One region of the Neobacillus sp. SRL179 genome, then DNA from elsewhere that is predicted to be linked to it. Evidence: riboswitches for the same ligand, from Rfam matches in the RefSeq annotation. Region 1 holds a riboswitch; the other holds the start of a gene.
What was found. A riboswitch is a leader RNA that binds a small molecule or an ion and turns the genes downstream of it on or off. The one in region 1 is predicted to bind thiamine pyrophosphate.

Region 1 (6,397 bases):
CATTGACGTGGCGAGAACTATTTGGCGTGATCGCGTGTACCCGTATCCCCGAAAATTATTGACGTCTTTAGGCGAAGAAAATAAGGAAATCTTTTTATCACATGTGCAGGAAATGGCTCCTGAACTTTATGAAGAGTGGCTGCACTACATCAGAATGGAAGAACTCTCCCAACAAATTACGCAAACCCTTCTACCGCAAGAACAAGATAAAGAAGGATTGAGAGATTTATGCAAAAGATTGTTAACAACTGCAGATGAGCAAAAATATGTTGCTTCACTACAAGGTTTAGTTCATAAGGTGTTTAAGGAAGAATGGGTGAAAACGATGCTTGCCCGAGGCGTGGATCCGGACGAAGTGATGGAAAAGATTGATGAGTACTGGGATTCTCGTGAGCTGCAACAAGATAGGAATCCAGATTCTCACTCAGGTCAAAGATTCGCTGGTGAAAGCATTCATCGGGATAAACATAAAGGGGAACATGATCGGCACCATAAACATGATAGGGACCGTCATCATCAAAAGAAACGATTTGAAGGTGAACCTGAACACCGAGATCGAAACCGGAATTACAGTAATGCACCAGGTTTAAAAAGAAAACTTAAATTTTAATAGACATTCTGCAGCTAATACTATTCACACACAAATAGAGGAGGACCCAAATAATAAAATAAGGAGTAGGCTGAATGAAAGTTTTAGTAATCTGGCGGCTTCTCACCGTAGGAGGGGTTAATGCCGGTTGGCGAAACCGCTCGATTTATTTTAAACAGCATGGAATTGATACCGAATTTTTGTATACGACAGACCACGGCGGGCTCCATATCATGCAGGATATAGCTCCCGTTTATTTGACGAAGGATGAAAAGGAAATCATAAAAATTATTAGAAAAAATTCCTATGATGCAATCATTGTAGTGGATACAAAAGCCGCATATAAATGGATTAGGAAAGCTAAATACAAAGGTCCCGTCATTATAGAGGCACGAACTCCGGAAATGATTAAACTTATGCCACACTTAAAATCCTTTAAAGGGATCGAGCCGAAATGTATCATCGTCCCCTCCAACTACCAAAAAAGGTTAGTGTCTATTCTTACAAATGATATTCCCATCCATGTTATCTATAATGGCGTTGATACTACCTTTTTTCAGGCTTTACCTGAAGAGGAAGTCGATTACAACAGTGACCCCATCCTCCCAACCAGTAAAAAGATTATTGGATGGATTGGCAGATTGGACAAACGTAAGAACTGGCCAATGCTAATGGAGGCAGCAAAAAAGATTAAAAGTGAACGGGACGATTTGGAAATATGGGTGATCGGGGGAGCTCAAAGTGTGCAGCGGGAAGAATTTAAAGCAGTTTGGGAAGAGGAGGGGTTAACTGATATCATCAAGTGGTTTCCTGTCATACCTTACCAACAAATGCCACATGTGTATGCGAAAATTCGGCAATCAGGTGGCTGCACACTTGCCACAACTAAATCAGAATCGTTTGGAAATACCTTTATTGAATCAATGATTTGTGGGGTTCCCGTGGTAGCTTCGAGGATGATGCCAGTCACTGAGTTGGTTGTGGAAGGCGAGACAGGTCTACTTTTTCGCGGGCAAAATGTCGATGATGCAGTCAATCAAATTTATGGTGTCGTGGACGATCCAATTCGACATCAAAAAATGTCAGAAGCAGCGATAACGCGAGTTAAAGAAAATTTTTCCATTGAGGAAGTAGCTGGCCAATATATCCCTTTATTAAAAAAAATCGTTCAAGAAAGTCAAGTTAATGAGGGTGAGGTGGAACTTTCATGATCGCTCCAGTAGCTTTTGTTAAGTCGCTGGAAGGGAAATCCAACGCCAAGTTAATCACTTTTAGTGATGGTCATGATTATGTTGTGAAGTTTTTTCAGCCTGGATTTGAAAAGACCCTGCCGAATGAATGGATTGGATATTGTTTAGCCCGTTTTTTGGGACTACCAGTTCCATTTGCAAGAATAGTAGAAATCCCAAAAGAATTTTGTTCACAAGTACCTGAACTTGCCGGAGTGCATCATACTCAATATCAATTCGCCATATTGTATGTTTCCGATTGCCTCAATGCCCATCAGGTTACTGATATCCCAGCGATTAATAATGACGATGCACTAGCTGGAATTATTTTACTAGATTACTGGTTGTGTAATGGTGATCGTACCCGCAAAAACATTCTCCTCAAACAAATAGCCAATGGGGATTATCAATTATGGATGATTGACCAGGCAGAAATTTTTGGAACTTATAATTGGCTCCATGAAGATTTGGAAAATTTACCTGTAGAAGTGTTAAAAAGTGCTACCCATAAATTAATGGCACAGTTTATTAAAAATGAAAATTGTTTTAATGAATATCTTGACATCATTCAAACGATGCCCATTCTTTTAATGGAAGAAATCGTAACGCTGATTCCAGACGACTGGTTAGTTTCAAAGGAAGAAAAAAAGGCAATTGTCAGTGCACTCGTGAACAGACGAAAAAAAATACTTCCAGAGCTAATGGATCTGTTTTTAAAAAAGGTCTATCAGCCACTACATGCTAAAGAGGTTTAACTCCCTGGACCATCGGACAGGGAGTTTTGTTTTAATAGATACCTTCATGAAATAAAGGGGGAAATATGTGTGAATATTCCTTGGGAAAGCGCATAAACAGACAATTCTCGCGTTATTGTGCCATAAACAGAAGAATTCCGCTGGCAAAGAGAATGGGCTATAATAGATCATACATATAGATGGGACCATGAATGTTATAATCTAAAAAGACATTAAGCAAAGGGGGAAAAATCAGTAATGAACAAACCCGTTATTGTATATAGTACAAACGATTGCATTGAATGCACCATGGTTAAAAAGGTTTTAACAGAAGAAGGGATTGACTTTGAGGTTAGAAATATTGCGGCCAACCCTGAATATCAAAAGGAAGTTGAAAAATACGGTTTTCTTGGCGTTCCCGTAACGGTTGTGGAAAATCGAGCGGTGAAGGGCTTTACAAATGAGCTGAAAGAGCTAATGGAAATAGCCAAAAGTAAGGATTAGTAGGGTTTGTTTGCGGCAGGAAAGCGAATATCTGTACAATAGCCCTTTTGCATTTTTCAAACAATTATCTTTACATCGGAAATCATTAGCGTTATTATGAACGTAATTTAATATGTGATGTATCTACTAGGGGTGCCCTGTGATCAGGCTGAGAGAAAACGGTAAAGTTTTTAACCCTTCGGACCTGATCTGGGTAATACCAGCGTAGGAAAGTAGTCGAGTGAAATGTTATTTATTACTCTTTCTAACTAACCAGGTCCAAATTTTGGATCTGGTTTTTTATTTCAAATAAAAGGAGAGATTGGATTGGAACTAAACAGTTTGTCAGAAACATTGGAAAAAGTGAGAAAGGGTAGGCCGCTTGTACATAACATAACAAATGTCGTTGTTACCAATTTTACGGCGAATGGTCTGCTTGCACTTGGTGCATCGCCCGTCATGGCCAATGCCATCGAAGAGGCAGCCGATATGGCAAAGATTGCTAGTTCCGTAGTGTTAAATATAGGGACGTTAAATGCGCAGACTGTGGAGGCCATGATACTGGCTGGAAAGGCGGCCAATGAAAACGGTGTTCCAGTCATTTTTGACCCAGTTGGAGCAGGGGCAACTCCTTATCGAACGGCAACCGCACGAACCATTATGGGTGAAGTGAAAGTGTCCATTATTAGAGGAAATGCGGCTGAAATTGCCAATGTCATTGGGGAAAGCTGGGAAATTAAAGGGGTTGATGCAGGTAAGTCGCAAGGAAATATCACTGAGCTTGCGATAAAATCAGCTCAACAATTGAAATGTCTGGTTGTCATCACGGGTAAGGAGGATGTGGTGACTGATGGAAAAACGACCTATGTGGTGAGCAATGGCCATCCGATTTTGACAAAGGTAACAGGAACCGGCTGCTTATTAACCTCTGTGATTGGAGCATTTGCCAGTGTGGAAAAGGATTTGCTTCAGGCCTCAACAGCTGCTTTATCCTATTATGGGATCGCAGCGGAGAAGGCAGCTATCAAAACGGCTCAATACGGACCCGGCTCCTTCCAAATTGAATTTTTAAATCAATTATCGCTTGTTTCTGAGAAAGATTTAAAGATGATGGCATCTGTTAAAAGGGGGGACTTTCATGAATAAAGCGTTAACGATAGCAGGTTCTGATAGCGGCGGCGGTGCTGGAATTCAAGCCGACTTAAAGACGTTTCAAGAATTAGACGTTTTTGGCATGTCCGCCATCACAGCGGTTACGGCTCAAAATACGTTGGGGGTGCACGGTGTCTATCCAATGGCCCAAGCGGCAGTGGTCAAACAGATTCAAGTCGTCACTGAGGACATCGGGGTAGATGCAGTGAAAACAGGAATGCTGTTTAACGCAGAAATAATTGAAGCTGTTTCAAAGCAACTTAAGATTTTTAACATGAAAAATATCGTGGTGGACCCTGTTATGATCGCCAAGGGCGGGGCCTCATTACTGTTAAATGAAGCGATTTCGACTATGAAAACCCAATTACTGCCCTTGGCTGCAGTAATTACGCCCAACATTCCCGAAGCGGAAGTGTTGACGGGAAGGACGATTCATACCGTTGAGGAAAAACAGGATGCTGCTAAAAGATTACATGAATTAGGAGTTGCCAATGTTGTCATTAAGGGCGGACATGACGAGAACGATGCTGAATCAGTTGATTTATTATTCGATGGAACGGTGTTCTATACTTTTCCGCGCAAGAGAATCCATACCCAGAACACACATGGAACCGGCTGCACTTTCTCTGCAGCGATTACGGCAGAACTGGCTAAAGGGAAAGATGTATATGAAGCTGTTCGGACAGCGAAAGATTTTATCCATGCGGCTATAGCAGATGACTTAGGAATCGGACAGGGATATGGCCCAACCAACCACTGGGCCTATCAAAAAAGAAAAAACACAAAGGAGTTTGCGGGTTCATGACCAATTTACGAGAAGCACTACGGGTTTATTTTATTATGGGGAGCACAAATTGTCTGAAAGACCCTGTTTATGTCTTAAGAGAAGCCATTGCTGAAGGAATTACATTTTTTCAATTTCGTGAAAAAGGCGAAGGGGCTTTAACGGGAATTGAAAAATATGCACTGGCCAAAGAACTTCAGAGTCTGTGCAAGGAGTACCATATTCCCTTCATAGTGAATGACGATATTGAATTGGCGCTAGAAGTTGGGGCAGATGGTGTTCATATCGGACAGGAAGATGAGCCAGTAACCACGGTAAGGGAAAGAATTGGAGAGGAAAAAATTCTAGGGGTATCGGTCCATTCAATGGGGGAGGCATTTACCGCATTAAGCGCAGGAGCAGACTATTTCGGGATTGGTCCTATTTTTCCAACAACCACCAAAGCAGACGCCAAACCATCACGGGGGACGACTCTCATTGAGTCATTACGACAGGACGGATTTATCATCCCTATTGTTGGAATCGGTGGTATCACGATTGAGAATGCTCAATCCGTGGTAAAGGCCGGAGCAGATGGGGTGTCAGTTATTTCGGCAATAAGCCATGCGGAATCGCCACGGGAAGCGGCTCGAGCATTATGGAAAAATATCAATGCAGGGGAAGAGTGATGATATGAAAAAGACACATAAACTAACGCTGACGGCGATGATGATTGCGATTGGAACGATTTCTAGTAATCTCGTAGCTATTCCCATCGGGTTTACCAAGGTCTTTCCGATGCAGCATTTCTTAAACGTGTTGTCGGCAGTCATATTAGGACCATATTATGCGGTAGCACAGGCATTTTGCGTGTCTTTGATAAGAAATTTAATGGGAACTGGTTCTATTTTTGCCTTTCCTGGCAGTATGGTCGGGGCATTGCTGGCTTCCCTATTATTTTTAAAAACACGAAAAATCTATTTGGCGTTTATCGGGGAAGTAATCGGAACGGGGATCCTGGGTGCATTGCTGTCCTATCCAATTGCCACGCTTATTCTTGGCCAAAAGGCAACCTTATTTGGGTTTATCCCTTTATTCATATTCAGCTCCTTTGCGGGGGCACTGCTTGGTTTTGTCATTTTAAGTGTTTTCTTAAGGAAAAAAGTAATCATGATCAGAGAAAATAACTCTACTCAACTATAAAAAAAGAATTGCCATGAGAATAGGAATTATTCCGGAATTGGAGGTACATAAATGAAATTTTCACAACGCCTTTCTGAAAGAGTAAAGGAAATATGGGTGAAAACCCATCAGCATCCATTTGTGACCGGGTTAGGAACTGGCGAACTTCCTGTAGAGTCGTTTATCCGCTACATGAAGCAGGATTATGTGTTTTTACTCGACTATTCCAAGCTTTTTGCATTTGGAGCGGTTAAAGCAAAGGATT
Region 2 (6,397 bases), 880 kb from region 1:
ACAAATCATGGAAATGACCGTTTAATTGTTCACCATCGCGTTGCAGGCCTTCCTTGATAAAACCAAGTCTTTCAGGGATAGCGCGGCTTTTTTTGTTCATCACACCACAACGAATTTCGATACGGTTAATCCCTAACTGGAAAAAAGCATAATTTAACAGGGCTTTAACAGAACGAGTAATAATGCCGCGGCCTTCAGCCTTTTTTGCCAGGTAATAACCGATGCTCGCCATACTGTTATACCAATCGATTTGATGTAAGCCAAGTGAGCCAACAAGTTCCCCTTTATAAACAATACCAACGTTCATCCCGCTATTCTCTGCAAATTGTGTAAGCCACACAGGAATAATGGATTCAATTTGGTATGGCGAGTTCATGCTGTCTACCCATGGCATCCATTCACGCAAATGTTCTCTATTTTCCTCAATAAGCTGGTAAAGCTTTAAGGCGTGGTGACGTTGAAATAATTGCAATTCAATTTCATGATCAACCTTTAATGTAAACATAGCAAATCTCCCACTAAAATTTTTAATTCATCATATGCAGGAGATGCGCCTGGGGTAGATAAAACAAAAATAAAAATCCCTGCTTATCAAAAAGTGGGATTTGTTTTAAGCGCTAAATTTTTTTTTGTCGCCCCTATACAATGGGCAGGAAAATAGTAAAAGTAGTTTTATCAAGGGATGAATCACAGGTTAATGTTCCTTTATGTTTTTCAATAATTTCTTTACAGACAAACAGTCCTAAACCTGTTCCAAGTTTTTTAGTAGTAAAAAAGGGTTCGAATATGGTTTCACGTAATTCTGTAGGAATAACTGGGCCATTATTGGAAATGGTTATTTTAAGATAGTTGTTCTTTTCAAGGCTGCTGCTAATTTCAATAGTGGGAGTTTCCACCTCGTGATGGTTTAGAACATCAATTGCATTAAAGATTATATTGATTAATACCTGCCTAATTTCATCTGCATACCCATTCAAAGTAAAATCTTCCATTAATTTTCGTATTATTTTTACTTTACCGTCAAGAATACTTGGATATAGGAAGTTTAATACTTCATCAATCAACTGATTGACTTGGAAGTGAATCTTTTCTTTACCAATTAGTTCTTTTTTTGATAATAATAAAAACTGTGAAATTCTAAAATTAAGCTGGTCTAATTCACTTGAAATAATATCTAAATATCTCATATTGGGATAATCAGCTTTAAGTAATTGAATAAATCCTTGAACAGATGTCAGTGGATTTCTGAATTCATGAATAAAACTGGATGTCATCTGGCCAAGTAGTGTTAACCGATCTTGATGTGTAGAGTCTATGACCATCGTCTTTTCTTCAATAATTTTATTTTTCGCTTCTGAATAATGGGACACAGCAAAATAGAGAAATTTATCAAAACAAAAGTTAATCAAATTGATTGAATCCTGCATTTCTGTCCAAGAAATTCCTGTTTTACTCAAATAGCTGTATAAAATTGTTCTGCCAAGGTTGACATTATAGACGAAATCACCAAGGTTAATTTCAGCCATAACCCTTTCTTCAGAAACACTTATGGCAATCCTTTCAAGAATCGTTAACAGATCTTGTCTAGATAGTTTATGCGTGGCAAGAATTACATCCAAAAGAGCTTGCCCATTTTCACGTATGTTCATTTTGAAGGGATCTCCACAATTAATCATGATGGCATCTTCCCATTCTTTTAACAAATTCTCTTTATTATGTTCAAAAAAAGCAATTAGTTCCGTTTGTTCCCCCGTAAACATGACGGTCCCCCCTCCACTGCTATTCACAAAACTGACTACATTGTAAATTCGCTTAGGAAAGTAAAAATCCTTTATAAAATAAAATAAAATAATTTTCCCAACATTTCATGATTAAATTTTATGTTTTTTAAAGGTAGAAATGAAGATATAAATATGAAAGGGAGAGGTAATTTTCTTGTAAAATAGTAAAAACAATAGTATATTTTTTATGGAACAATTGAATACTTCCACAGGGGGAGCTGCTTTTAAAGCGGCTGAGAGTGAACGTTGGAGTTCTGACCCTATGAACCTGTTAGTTAACGCTAGCGTAGGGATGTGGTTTGCCGATATTAAGCAATGCAGACAATCCTCATCGTCGTGCATTGCTTTTTTGTTTTTCTCTTTAATGGATGGCACCATATGGTTAATAGGAAGATATCAAACGGGTCCAATATACAATAGGGGGAGACGTTGATGAATCAAAAAAGGAGTAACACATTATTTATTGCGGAGGTTGCCGTATTTACTGCACTTGCTTATTTATTGGATTTTGTTGGCGGATTATTATCTTTAAAAATTTGGCCGCAGGGCGGTTCTATTTCAATTGCCATGGTACCTATTTTCTTGATGGCTTTTCGCTGGGGGATAAAGGGCGGACTTTTAACTGGTTTTTTACTAGGATTACTCCAGTTTATTCTTGGCTTTTCACAGATTTATACAATTATACAAGGAATCATTGATTATTTTATTGCCTTTACGGTTGTTGGGTTAGCTGGCGTTTTTACCGCACAGGTAAAAAAGGCGATTATCGATCACAAAAAAAGCAAATGGATGGCCTATGTCTTGGCGGGCGCCTTTTTAGGAAGTGCGCTTAGATATCTCTGCCATGTCTATTCCGGAATAGTTTTCTTTGGAGAGTATGCACCAAAAGGCCAGCCAGTAGCTATTTATTCGATTCTATATAATGGTACCTATATGCTTCCAAGTTTTATCATTAGTGCCATCATTATTATTCTTGTTATTAGCGCATTACCAAAAAAAATGATGGTACAACAAAATAGTTAATGTGTGGGGAAGGGAAGGTTTTTAATCCTTTCCTTTTTTTGTGGACAGGAGCTGCAAGTAAATTTTTCGAACAATTGTCAAATTTATTATGTGTATTCACTCAAAAAAATGTTAAAATACAAATTAGAAAGATAATCATTCTCAATTAACATAGATAGGGTGATATACATGTTTGGTTCTTTAAAAGCAGGAGATAAAGGGAAAATCATAGATATTTCTCATGTTGGTCACCTCGTACAAAGACGATTGCTTGACTTAGGGATTACAGAAGGCTCTGAAGTTTGCGTGAAATGTGTTATGCCCTTTGGCGGTCCTATTATGATTGAGTCATGTGGCCAATGTGTGGGAATTCGCCGCAAAGAAGCCGTACAAATTGAAGTGGTGAGATTATAATGGAGATCGCTCTAATTGGAAACCCGAATACTGGGAAAACTTCATTGTTTAATAACTTAACAGGTTCCTACGAGTATGTTGGTAACTGGAGCGGTGTAACAGTTGAAAAGAAGGTTGGTATATTTAAGAACAATATCGGCCAATTAATAGATTTGCCTGGCGTATATACATTAAATCCATTATCAAAAGATGAAGGTGTTGTTACTTCTTTCTTTTTGAATGAATCTGTTGATCGCTTGTTAAATATATTAGATGCATCGCAATTAGAACGGAATTTACACCTGACACTGCAACTACTTGAGTTTGAGAAACCGGCACTTATTGGCCTTAATATGATTGATGTGGCTAATAAACGCGGGATTCAAATAGATGCTCCAAAGCTTGCAAAAATACTTGGCGTTCCTGTTGTACCTGTCGTAGCAAGAAGTGGAAAAGGCTGTGACAAGCTTGTTGATGTTATTTCTACAAAATCTATTCAACCTTTGAAAAAGAACCTTGTATACTACGGTAAGGAGGTAGAAGAGGCAATTACAGCATTAATGGGAGAAATGGTTGGTAAAACCAGTCATTCACTTCGCTTTCTTGCCATTCAATATCTTGAAGGAAATGAATATGTTCGAAACTATGTAAACGGTATTGCAAGTATTCAAGAAATAACGAAAATAGTTGAAAAAGTAGAAACTAGATTACAAGTACAATTTGAAAATAAATCACTAGCCAATTATATCTACTTAAAAAGAAAAGAAGTTATCGAAAAAATTGTAGCGGAAGTGGCACGGAAAAGTGATTCGGTTATACCACTCACTGAAAAAATTGACAGTATTGTCACTAATCGATTTCTTGGGATGCCGATTTTTTTGTTACTTATGTATATGATGTTCATGTTAACTTTTGATTGGCTGGGTACGCCCTTATCAGATGCTTTAAATGCTTTGTTAACAGGTCCCGTCACTCTTGGATTTGAAAAGATATTAGCTGCCATCCATGCATCTGAATTTATTCATGCCCTCATAATTGAAGGGCTAGTAGCAGGGGTTGGCGGTGTCCTTGTTTTCGTTCCGCAAATCTTTATTCTTTTCTTCTTTATCTCATTGTTGGAAGATTCCGGTTATATGGCTAGAGTTGCTCTTGTAATGGACCGAATTATGGAGTCAGTTGGATTAAATGGTAAGGCTTTTATTCCCATGATGATTGGCTTTGGCTGTAATGTCCCTGGCATCATGGCCGCTAGAACGATTGAAACTCCAAGGGAGAGACTTTTAACCATTCTTCTCACACCATTGATGTCTTGTTCAGCTCGCTTGCCTGTTTATGCTTTATTTGTTGGAGCATTTTTTGTTGGGCAAAAAGCGTTTGTCGTTCTGAGTCTGTACGTTCTTGGGATTGTTGTTGCATTGACTTTAGCAAAAATCTTTTCTAAGACAATTCTTAAATCGGAAACCTCATTATTTGTTATTGAACTTCCACCTTACCGGCTTCCCCAATTCCAATCCTTATGGAGAAGCACTTGGGATAAAGGGAAAGGTTTTGTAAGAAAGGCAGGAACATTTATTTTTGCTGGTTCCGTTTTTATCTGGCTGTTATCTTATGCAGGCCCTGGTGGATTAAAAGTCGACATGGATCATAGCTATTTAGCAGCGATTGGGAATGTGATCGCTCCAATATTTGAGCCAATCGGTTTTGGTACGTGGCAGGCATCTGCCTCATTAATTACCGGCTTCCTTGCGAAAGAAGCTATTATCTCAACGATGAACATTATTTATTTTGTACCTAATGATGCAAGCTTGCAGGGATTATTGGCAAATTATTATACACCGCTTGCGGCCTATAGTTTTATGGTATTTATCCTTTTATATATTCCGTGTCTAGCAACAACAGCAACCATTTACAAGGAAACGGGCTCAAGAAAATGGACGGCATTTTCGATGATATACGCATTTGTCATTGCCTATGTATTATCCTTGATTATCTATCAAGGCGGTAAGCTGTTTGGATTGGTCTAATTAAACGAAGAGGTGAAGTACATGATTGCCAGTGTGGTTATTGGTATTGCTATTTTTGGATACGCGACTTGGGCATTAGTAAAGTTTATAAATAAATCCAAAAAAGGAAAATGTGCTGCGTGTGATTTGAAAAATTCATGCTCCAGCCAGTGCGGCATCCCCCCAGAACTGAAATAATGACTTAGAAAACTGTTAAGGAGGACTTAACAGTTTTTTTATATAATTTGAATGATAAGATATGTTAGTGTAAAATTACACTAGATATCATTGAAGGAAGGGCTTAACGTGACCAGGGATGAAATAATCATGCAGGTTTCTGAGAAGCTTCGTCTAATACGAGCCGAAGCAGGGTATACACAGGATAAAATGGCCGATATTATCGGTGTATCAAAAAAGACATTGGTACAAATAGAAAAAGGCAGAGTATTAGCAAACTGGTCGACGGTTGTTTCGATTTGTGCTCTTTTTCGAGAGACGGAAACAGTCCAATTTTTATTTGGAAACGAGCCGCTTGAGGTCCTCGAGACAGTCGCCCTAGACGGGATTGATCTCCGAAAATCAAAAACGCTCGGCGGGAAAATTTGGTGGAGAGTCGTATCAAAAAAAGGTGGATTCATTCTCCAACAGAATATTCTTAGTAAACATTTTCGGATATTAGATGAAAGACATTACAGGATTTTTAGCAGTTTTGATGAAAAGCATTCAAAACAACGCTTTAAAGAATTAACTACAATAGAATGAAAATAACAAACTAAAAGATGGAGGTAACACCCCATCTTTTTCTTTTGTATTTCGAAACCGTCATAAAAACGCCAATTTTATCGAAAAGTATACCTGTTAAAGAGATTACAGATAAAGGATGTCATCGAAGTGAAAGTAAGAGAAAAAATTAGTGACATTTTTAAGAAATTAAAAAAATGGCACTTGCTTCAAGCAATCGTATTATTTGGGTTAATTATAATTCTAACCTTTTTCGGACTTATTTCTTATTTTTCTAAGGATGCCGACATATCAGAGTTGAAGAATGAACTTCCACAACCTACCGTTTTTTATGATGTAAATGGGAAAGTGGCTAGTAAGGTCTCTGCTAATAAAAATGAAGGTGTTCCAATCAAGGAAGTTCCAGATTCAATGAAAAATGCAGTCATAGCCATTGAGGATCACCGGTTTTACCGACATAATGGAGTTGATTTGATC

Region 2: it holds a riboswitch for thiamine pyrophosphate, as region 1 does, so the genes downstream of both, thiT (energy-coupled thiamine transporter ThiT) here and thiM (hydroxyethylthiazole kinase) in region 1, are expected to answer to the same signal.

What each region holds. Positions count from the first base shown of each region.
Region 1 is NZ_OZ481792.1:2,121,234-2,127,630, forward strand. Features, by position in the region: gene AC4E8C_RS10475 (hypothetical protein) at 1-610, shown strand, start outside; gene AC4E8C_RS10480 (glycosyltransferase family 4 protein) at 685-1,800, shown strand; gene AC4E8C_RS10485 (HipA family kinase) at 1,797-2,573, shown strand; gene AC4E8C_RS10490 (glutaredoxin family protein) at 2,811-3,056, shown strand; TPP riboswitch at 3,175-3,284, shown strand; gene thiM (hydroxyethylthiazole kinase) at 3,363-4,181, shown strand; gene thiD (bifunctional hydroxymethylpyrimidine kinase/phosphomethylpyrimidine kinase) at 4,174-4,992, shown strand; gene thiE (thiamine phosphate synthase) at 4,989-5,639, shown strand; gene thiW (energy coupling factor transporter S component ThiW) at 5,644-6,153, shown strand; gene tenA (thiaminase II) at 6,205-6,397, shown strand, end outside.
Region 2 is NZ_OZ481792.1:1,245,259-1,251,655, forward strand. Features, by position in the region: gene AC4E8C_RS06115 (GNAT family N-acetyltransferase) at 1-505, opposite strand, end outside; gene AC4E8C_RS06120 (histidine kinase N-terminal domain-containing protein) at 639-1,760, opposite strand; TPP riboswitch at 1,983-2,091, shown strand; gene thiT (energy-coupled thiamine transporter ThiT) at 2,214-2,804, shown strand; gene AC4E8C_RS06130 (FeoA family protein) at 2,973-3,197, shown strand; gene feoB (ferrous iron transport protein B) at 3,197-5,200, shown strand; gene AC4E8C_RS06140 (FeoB-associated Cys-rich membrane protein) at 5,222-5,377, shown strand; gene AC4E8C_RS06145 (helix-turn-helix transcriptional regulator) at 5,486-5,941, shown strand; gene AC4E8C_RS06150 (transglycosylase domain-containing protein) at 6,071-6,397, shown strand, end outside.